One region of the Pseudarthrobacter defluvii genome, then DNA from elsewhere that is predicted to be linked to it. Evidence: riboswitches for the same ligand, from Rfam matches in the RefSeq annotation. Region 1 holds a riboswitch; the other holds the start of a gene.
The links. Region 1 has a riboswitch for thiamine pyrophosphate ahead of thiD (bifunctional hydroxymethylpyrimidine kinase/phosphomethylpyrimidine kinase). Riboswitches for the same ligand answer to the same signal wherever they lie in the genome.
Positions count from the first base shown of each region.

Region 2: linked by a shared signal. The riboswitch ahead of thiO (glycine oxidase ThiO) and the one ahead of thiD (bifunctional hydroxymethylpyrimidine kinase/phosphomethylpyrimidine kinase) in region 1 are both predicted to bind thiamine pyrophosphate.

Region 1 covers NZ_CP066362.1:2,327,600-2,331,776, reverse strand. Annotated here, with positions in the region: gene JCQ34_RS10770 (Rne/Rng family ribonuclease) at 1-1,969, shown strand, start outside; TPP riboswitch at 2,119-2,216, shown strand; gene thiD (bifunctional hydroxymethylpyrimidine kinase/phosphomethylpyrimidine kinase) at 2,224-3,744, shown strand; gene rplU (50S ribosomal protein L21) at 4,081-4,177, shown strand, end outside.
Region 2 covers NZ_CP066362.1:2,751,090-2,755,266, forward strand. Annotated here, with positions in the region: gene JCQ34_RS12660 (thiazole synthase) at 1-734, opposite strand, end outside; gene thiS (sulfur carrier protein ThiS) at 739-975, opposite strand; gene thiO (glycine oxidase ThiO) at 972-2,285, opposite strand; TPP riboswitch at 2,279-2,397, opposite strand; gene thiE (thiamine phosphate synthase) at 2,425-3,171, shown strand; gene JCQ34_RS12680 (RNB domain-containing ribonuclease) at 3,211-4,177, shown strand, end outside.

The sequences.
Region 1 (4,177 bases):
GAACCTCGAGGGCAAGCAGCGCCGCATCGAGAACGCGCTGAAGTCCGGCGATACCGTCCTGGTCCAGGTCACCAAGGACCCCGTGGGCCATAAGGGCGCCCGCCTCACCAGCCAGATCTCGCTGCCCGGACGCTACCTGGTGTACGTACCCGGCGGATCCATGACCGGCATCTCGCGCAAGCTGCCCGACGTCGAACGGAACCGCCTCAAGCGCATCCTCAAGGACCGCCTGCCCGAGCACGCCGGCGTCATTGTCCGCACGGCCGCCGAGGGCGCTTCCGAGGAAGAGCTCACGCACGATATCAACCGGCTGCGGGCCCAGTGGGAAGGCATTGAAAGCCAGTCTGCCTCCACCAAGATCCTGGCCCCCGAACTGCTCTACGGCGAGCCGGACCTGACCATCAAGGTGGTCCGCGACGTCTTCAACGAGGACTTCTCCAAGCTCATCGTCTCCGGCGAGGAAGCATGGGACACCATCGAGGCCTACGTGACCTACGTGGCCCCGGACCTGGTGGGCCGCCTCGAAAAGTGGACCAAGGACCAGGACATCTTCTCCGCCTGGCGCATCGATGAGCAGATCCACAAGGCCCTCGAACGGAAGGTCTTCCTGCCCTCCGGCGGCTCCCTGGTGATCGACCGCACCGAGGCCATGACAGTAGTGGACGTCAACACCGGCAAGTTCACCGGCAGCGGCGGCAACCTCGAGGAAACCGTCACCAAGAACAACCTTGAAGCTGCCGAGGAAGTGGTGCGCCAGCTGCGGCTGCGCGATATCGGCGGCATCATCGTGATCGACTTCATCGACATGGTGCTCGAATCCAACCGCGACCTGGTGCTGCGCCGCCTGGTGGAATGCCTGGGCCGCGACCGCACCAAGCACCAGGTTGCCGAAGTGACCTCCCTCGGCCTGGTCCAGATGACCCGCAAGCGCATGGGCACCGGGCTGCTGGAGGTCTTCGGCGAACAGTGCGAGGCCTGCGCCGGCCGCGGCGTGGTGACCCACGACGATCCCGTGGAGCACCGCCGCGCCAACGTCGTTGCCGCCGAGCACCACCACGTCCAGCGCAGCGACAACCGGCCCGAAGCCCGGCCGGAAGCCCACCGCACCGAAGCCCACCGCACCGAAGGCCAGCGGACTGACAACAACCAGCCCGGCGCACGTTCGGAACGCAAGCGGCGGCGCGGACGCGGCGGCCAGCAGCCCGAAGCCGCACCGGTGCCTGCCGTCCAGGTCCACACTGTCCACCCGGAGCCCACGGACGCTGAGCGGCACGCCAAGGCAGAAGCCACCCGGCTTGCCCTGGCAAACATCGCCGCTGCTGCCCACGCCGCGCACTTGCACGACGACGAAGTGGCCGCAACCCGCCAGGTGCCGGCAGCCCCGCCTGCGGCGGCCGCTCCGGCAGAGGAGAAGCACGACGCCGATGCCCCCACGCGTCCCGCAGCTGTCCTGACGTTCGGCGGCGAGGAAGTCCCGCTTCCGTTCGTGGAGCATGCGGAGGAGCAGCAGCCCAAGCCCGCCCTCACCCTGGACCGGCTCGCTGAAGCGTTCGCCCACCTCGGCCAGCCGGCGTCGTCCATGGAGGACGCTCCAGCTAAGGCTGCCGAGACGCCGCAGGCACCTGAACAGCCGGCAACGGAACAGCCCGCGCCGGAACGGCAAGCCGAAACCGGGGGAGCGGAAGCCCGCCCCGCAATGGATGCTCCCGTCGAAAAGGACTATTCGGACCACACGCTGGAACAGTCGCGTCAGCGGAGGCCGCGGCGCCACCGGGGTGCCAGCCGTGCCCAGGGTGCCGCCAACGAGACCGCTGTCCAGCACCACGAAAACGTCCAGGCGACTGCCGGAGGCCATTCGCACGCAGCCAAGGCCCCGGAAACGGATAAGGCACAGGCCACGGCGGAACCGGGCAAGGCGGCAGAGGAACCCATCATCCTCGGCGTCGGCGTCCCGGCCTCGGAGCTGTAGCAAAGAAACATTCAGGAGTCCCCGCTTTGTGGACAGTTCCCCCGTAAATTACAGGGGGAACTGTCCATAGGGCGGGGACTCCTGCGTGCGGCCACCCTCCCCGCGCCTGCAGTCACCTTTCCTGCGGTCAGGCCCCAGCGGTTAGGCTGGGAACCGACACGGGGTGCCGCGCAGAAGGCCGGCTGAGATCCAGACCCGTTGAACCTGTCCGGCTAGTACCGGCGAAGGGATGTCTCTTGTCTTCCACCCTTTCCATGCCCCTGCCAGTTGCCTCCGGTGCATTCGCCGCGTTACCTGCGGGCCGTGACGTTCCCCGCGTGCTCTCCATCGCGGGCTCGGACCCGTCGGGCGGAGCGGGTATCCAGGCAGACCTCAAAAGCATCGCCGCGCACGGCGGTTACGGCATGGCCGCCATCACCGCCCTCACGGCCCAAAACACTAGGGGCGTACAGGCCGTGCACGTGCCTCCGGCCGCCTTCCTGGCCCAGCAATTGGATGCCGTCAGTGACGACATCAGCATCGACGCCGTCAAGATAGGCATGCTGGGTGACGGGGAAGTGATCCGCACTGTGCGCGGGTGGCTCGAAAAGGTGCGTCCCGCCGTCGTGGTTCTTGATCCGGTGATGGTTGCCACCAGCGGTGACCGGCTGCTGCAGGAGTCGGCAGAAGCCGCACTGCGGGAACTGCTGCCCCTTGCCCACCTCATCACCCCAAACCTGCCCGAGCTTGCCATGCTGGTGGGCGCGGCCCCCGCCGGGAACTGGGACGAGGCACTGGCCCAGGGCCGGGGCCTGGCCGACGCTACCGGGGCAACCGTGCTGGTCAAGGGCGGACACCTGGCAGGTTCGGACTGCCCGGACGCGCTGGTCAACACCGCGGGCCTGCTGGGACAGGACGTAGTGGAAGTCCCGGGCAACCGGATCTCCACCCGCAACAGTCACGGCACAGGCTGCTCCCTTTCCTCTGCCATGGCAACGGTGCAGGCCCGCCTGGGCGACTGGGAAGCGTCACTGCGGACGGTTAAGCCCTGGCTGGCGGGTGCCCTCGAGAACTCGGGTCTGCTGGAGGTGGGCCAGGGGAATGGACCCGTGCACCACTTCCACCACCTGCGGCCGGCACTGCAGGAAGGCGGCTTCGCGGCCCGGCTGTGGGCGGAAGCCCAACAGGACCTCGACGATATCTATGCGCTGGACTTCATCCGCGGCCTGGCCACCGGAGACCTGGCCGAGAAGGACTTTGCCTACTACCTGGCCCAGGACGCCCTTTACCTCAACGGGTACTCCCGCGTGCTGGCCCGCACCAGCGCCCTGGCCCCCTCGGAGGCCGAACAGCTGTTCTGGGCAGGATCGGCCCAACATTGCCTCGAGGTGGAAACGGAACTCCACCGCTCCTGGCTCAGCACCCGGCCAGCCCAGGGCGGCCTCGGCCCCGTCACAAAGGCCTACGTCGACCACCTCACCGCAGCTTCGGCGTCGGGCTCGTATGCTGTCCTGGCTGCCGCCGTCCTGCCCTGCTTCTGGCTCTATGCCGAGGTAGGGGAGAAGCTGCACGCCCAGTTCGTTGCCTCCGGTGAGCCGGACGCGCATGCCTACGCTGCCTGGCTCCGCACCTATGCCGACGAGGCCTTCGCCGAAGCCACCCGCCGGGCTGTTGCCATCGTGGATGAGGCGGGGCGGAAGGCCTCCGACCATGAAAGGGCAGCGATGGTCACCGCGTTCAAGCAGTCCTGCCGACTGGAAGTGGAATTTTTCGACGCGCCGAGGCTGCATGCCTGACTGCTGAGGGCAGCAGCGCCGCTATGATTGATCCGCATGGTTGCGGTGCTGCCCACCGGGTTTGTGGTTACTACCACAGCCGGGCCGCCGGAACCAGCCTCATTTGCGGCCGTGGACGGATTTAGCGTATTCTGGATCTTCGGTGCTTACGCCAACACTTGGGTTATGACCCTGGAGCAATTCGCTGTGCATAACAAGCGGACTTCTCCACCGGGACGGCTCACGGATTTCCCCGGGAAATCCACGGCGTTGAGGCACAGCGGGAACCCAGCCAATTTCTGAGCCGGGTGCCGCACGCAAATTTTGTAATAAACGTCGAGAGAAGTGAGTTCCCAAGTGGTGTACGCGATTGTCCGCGCAGGCGGCCGCCAAGAGAAGGTTTCCGTTGGAGACTTCGTTACCCTGAACCGCGTCGCCGGTGGAGCCGGCAGCA
Region 2 (4,177 bases), 420 kb from region 1:
ATCCTGCCCGCGATCACAGCGTGCTTGAATGCCTCGCCCATGAGGGCCGGGTTCTGCGCGCGCGTCACGGCCGTGGCCAGCAGTACGGCGTCACAGCCCAGCTCCATGGCAAGGGCGGCGTCGGACGCCGTACCGATACCGGCGTCCAGGACCACCGGAACCGATGCGCGCGAAACGATGAGCTCGATGTTGTGCGGGTTCAGGATCCCCAGGCCGGTCCCGATCGGGGCGCCCAGGGGCATCACGGCGGTGGCGCCGAGGTTTTCGAGCCGCAGGGCAAGCACGGGGTCGTCGTTGGTGTAGGCGAAGACCTTGAAGCCGCGGTTGACCAGTTGCTCCGTGGCCTCCACGAGCTCCACGGCGTCGGGCAGGAGGGTCTGTTCGTCGGCGATGACCTCCAGTTTCACCCAGTCGGTTTCCAGGGCTTCGCGGGCCAGTTCCGCCGTGAGGACCGCGTCCCTGGCGGTGAAGCAACCGGCGGTGTTGGGCAGCACCCGGATCCCGTGGTCCACCAGCAGCTGGAACAGCGAGCCGGTTTCGGCGGTTGAGTAACGACGCATGGCCACGGTGGTCAGGGCAGTGCCGGAGGCCAGGAGCGCTGCGCCCAGGCCGTCCGGGCTGGGCGCCCCGCCGGTGCCCATGATGAGGCGGGAGCCGAGGGCGACGCCGTCAATCACCAGGGCGTCGGCGGCACCTGTGTTCCCGGCGGGGTTGATGGTGCTGGTTTCGGTCATGGCGTCAGCCTCCCTGTACTGCTGTAACGAGTTCGATGTCGTCGCCCTCGGCGAGCACCGTGGCGAACCATTGGCTGCGCGGCACCACCTGGGCGTTATGGGCGACGGCGACGCCCAGTTTCCCACCGTCCGTCGCCTGCCCGTTGTCAGCCAGCGGGCGTCCGGTGACCTGGCTGACGAGCGTGGTGATGGAGGCGCCGTTCGCCACCGTGTGCGGGTTGCCGTTGAGGGTGATGTTCACGCTGTCTCCTTGATATCGGTGTCTTTTGCCGCCGGTGCCGGCCTGGAGAACCGGTCGGGGCTGAAGGGTGCCCAGCGGGGGTCGGCTTTTCCGTCCAGCAGTTCCGCGCAAATTGCTGCTGCCGCAGGTGTGAGGAGGACGCCGTGACGGAAGAACCCGGTGGCGATGATGAGCCCCGGGACGTGACCGGAATCCGCTCCGGATCCTTCGCTTCCTAAGGCCAGGTCCACCGGCACCCGCCCCAGCAGCGGTGCATTGTCCGGGGTTCCGGGGCGGGCACGGGCGGTGCACTCCAGCAATTCGAGTTCGGCGACGGCGGGCACCAGGGCCTGGGCATCGCGCAGTAGCTGGTAGACGCCGCCGGCGCTGACGGCATCGGACAGGGCGTCCTCGCGCTGGGTGGCTCCAATCACCACGGTCCCGTCCTGCCGCGGGACGATGTAGACCGGGACTCCGTGGACCAGGCCCCGCACCGTTGCTGTCACCAGGGGCTGGAGGTGCCGGGGAACCGCAAGGCGGAGGATGTCCCCGTGGACGGGCCGCAGCGGCAGTTCGAGGCCACGGGGCAGGTCCGCGAGCGCGCCTGACTGCAGGCCGTTGGCCACCACGGTTTCTGTTGCCAGGACGGCACCGCCACCGGCGAGCCGGACGCCGGCGACCGTTCCGCCTTCCCACATCAGCCCGGCTGCCCGTTTCGGCACGGCATACCCGTCCACCGCACCGGCCACGACCAGGCCAGGCAACTCCTGGGCGGCGCGGGCCAGGGCCTGCCGCAGGGCCGCCACCAACCGGCGGGGATCCACCTGGTGGTCCGCCGGGGTGTCGAGGGCACAGGCGATGGCAGGGCTGAGGAGGGGTTCGCGTTTGCGGGCCTCCCGCACGGTCAGGGGTTCCACGGCCAGGCCGCTCGCCTGCTGAACTGTGCGCAGGTCCATCAGCGCGCGGCGGTCGGCGGCGTCGGCACCCACGGCGAGTGTCGGCGTCGTGAGGTATCCGGAATCCGCCCCCGATGCATCGGTGACACCGGCAGCGAACGCCGGCCACCGTGACGATGCGTCCAGCATGAGTTCCAGGAGGTCCTCCTCCTGGTAGTGCAGTTCGCTCACCGGGGCCAACATGCCGGCCGCGGCCCAGCTGGCGCCGGCGCCCGGCGCATCGTCGATGAGGACGACGGAGCGTCCGGAACGCTGCAATTCCCAGGCGATGCCATGTCCCACCACTCCCCCGCCAATGACGGCGACGTCGGCACGAAGGGTGGAGGGGATGGACGCGTCAACGGATGCGGGCTGAGCGGTGCCGGGGGTATGCATCTGGGTTCCTTCCCTACGCCGGCATTAACCGGATCAGGTCAAGCGGTCGGCTCTGACGCCCTCTCAGCCCGGCGCTTTGTGACAGCTGCCGCGGGCTCCCGCAGTACCTCCCCAGTTTAGAGGAACTAGGCTTGCAGGCATGAATGCGACCACCTCATCCTTTCCCGCAGGTTCCCATGCTCCGGCCGGCGGAGTTGCCAGTGCCGAGGTTGTCAATGCCCGCGACAGCGAGGCCCTCAAGGCGCGCCTGTACCTCTGCACCGATGCGCGGCGGGACCGCGGCGACTTTGCGGAGTTCGTGGACGCGGCGTTTGCCGGCGGCGTGGACATCATCCAGCTGCGTGACAAGACCATCGAAGCCGCCGAGGAACTGGACCTCTTGGCGGTGCTGAAGGAAGTGGCGGTCCGGCACGGCAAGCTGTGGGCGGTCAATGACCGCGCCGACATCGCCGTGCTTTCCGGGGCCCCCGTGTTCCACATTGGCCAGAAGGACCTGCCGCTGGCGGCAGCACGCACTCTGGTCAACGGCAACGCCGCCATCGGACTTTCCAGCCACACCACCGAACAGGTGGATGCCGCCCTGGCCGCAACCGCCGGCCCCTCCGGGCTGGACTACTTCTGCGTGGGTCCGGTCTGGGCCACCCCCACCAAACCCGGCAGGGCCGCCGTCGGTCCCGAACTGGTGAAGTACGCAGCCGGGGCGTCCCGGCAGGCTGCCGATCCCGTGCCCTGGTTTGCCATTGGCGGCATCGACCACGGCAACGTCCACCAGGTGGCGGAGGCGGGTGCGCGCAGGATCGTGGTGGTCCGCGCCATCACCGAAGCCCCTGATCCCGCCGCAGCTGCTGCCTCCCTCCTCGACGCGCTGGACGCCGCCGGCTCCTGAGCCTGCTTAATCGCGGAACTTGGGGCTACGCTGAATTTTGTGTCACATCATCGGCTGGCTCCCAACGTTCACGACCACAAGAATGCCTTGGAAGAGGCGCTGGGCCTGCTGCGGACGGAACTTGAACTTCCCGGCCCCTATCCCGCCGAAGCCGTGGAAGACGCCCTGGCCGCCGTGGCGGCGCTGCAACTGCCGTCCTACGACCTGACCGCCGTCGAGTTTGTCACTATCGACCCGGCGTCCTCCACGGACCTGGACCAGGCGGTGTTCATCGAATTGGACGGGGACGGCTACCGCGTGATGTACGCGATCGCCGATGTTCCGGCCTTCGTTGCGCCGGGAGGTCCCCTGGACGCCGAGACGCGGCGGCGCGGACAGACGTTCTACGCACCGGACGGCCGGATCCCGCTGCACCCGGAAGTCATCAGCGAAGGGGCCGGGAGCCTGCTGCCCGGCCAGGAGTGTTCTGCCTTCGTATGGGATTTCACTCTCGACGGCGAAGCAACCGTCCTGACAGTGGGCGTCCGCCGGGCGCGGGTCCGCAGCCGTGACAAGCTCAGCTACAAGGGCGCCCAGGCAGACCTCGACGCCGGGACGGCCTCCCCCGTGCTCCATCTGCTCCGCGAGGTGGGCCTGAAGCGGGTGGCACTGGAGCGGGCGCGTGAAGGCGCCAGCCTCAACATGCCCGAACAGGAGATCGTCCAACTGCCCGACGGCGGCTACCGGATTGACGCCGTTCCGCAGCTTCCCGTGGAGGACTGGAACGCGCAGATTTCGTTGATGACCGGGATGGCGGCGGCGGAGCTCATGCTGGAGGGCAAGGTGGGCATCCTGCGAACTATGCCGGCCCCGGATGAACGGTCCCTGAGGCATTTCCGGCTGCAGACCGAGGTGCTGGGCAGGCCGTGGGACGGCGAAGTCAGCTACGGCGAATACCTGCGGTCACTGGATCCCACCGACCCGAGGCAGCTGGCCATCATGCATTCGGCAGGCATGCTGTTCCGCG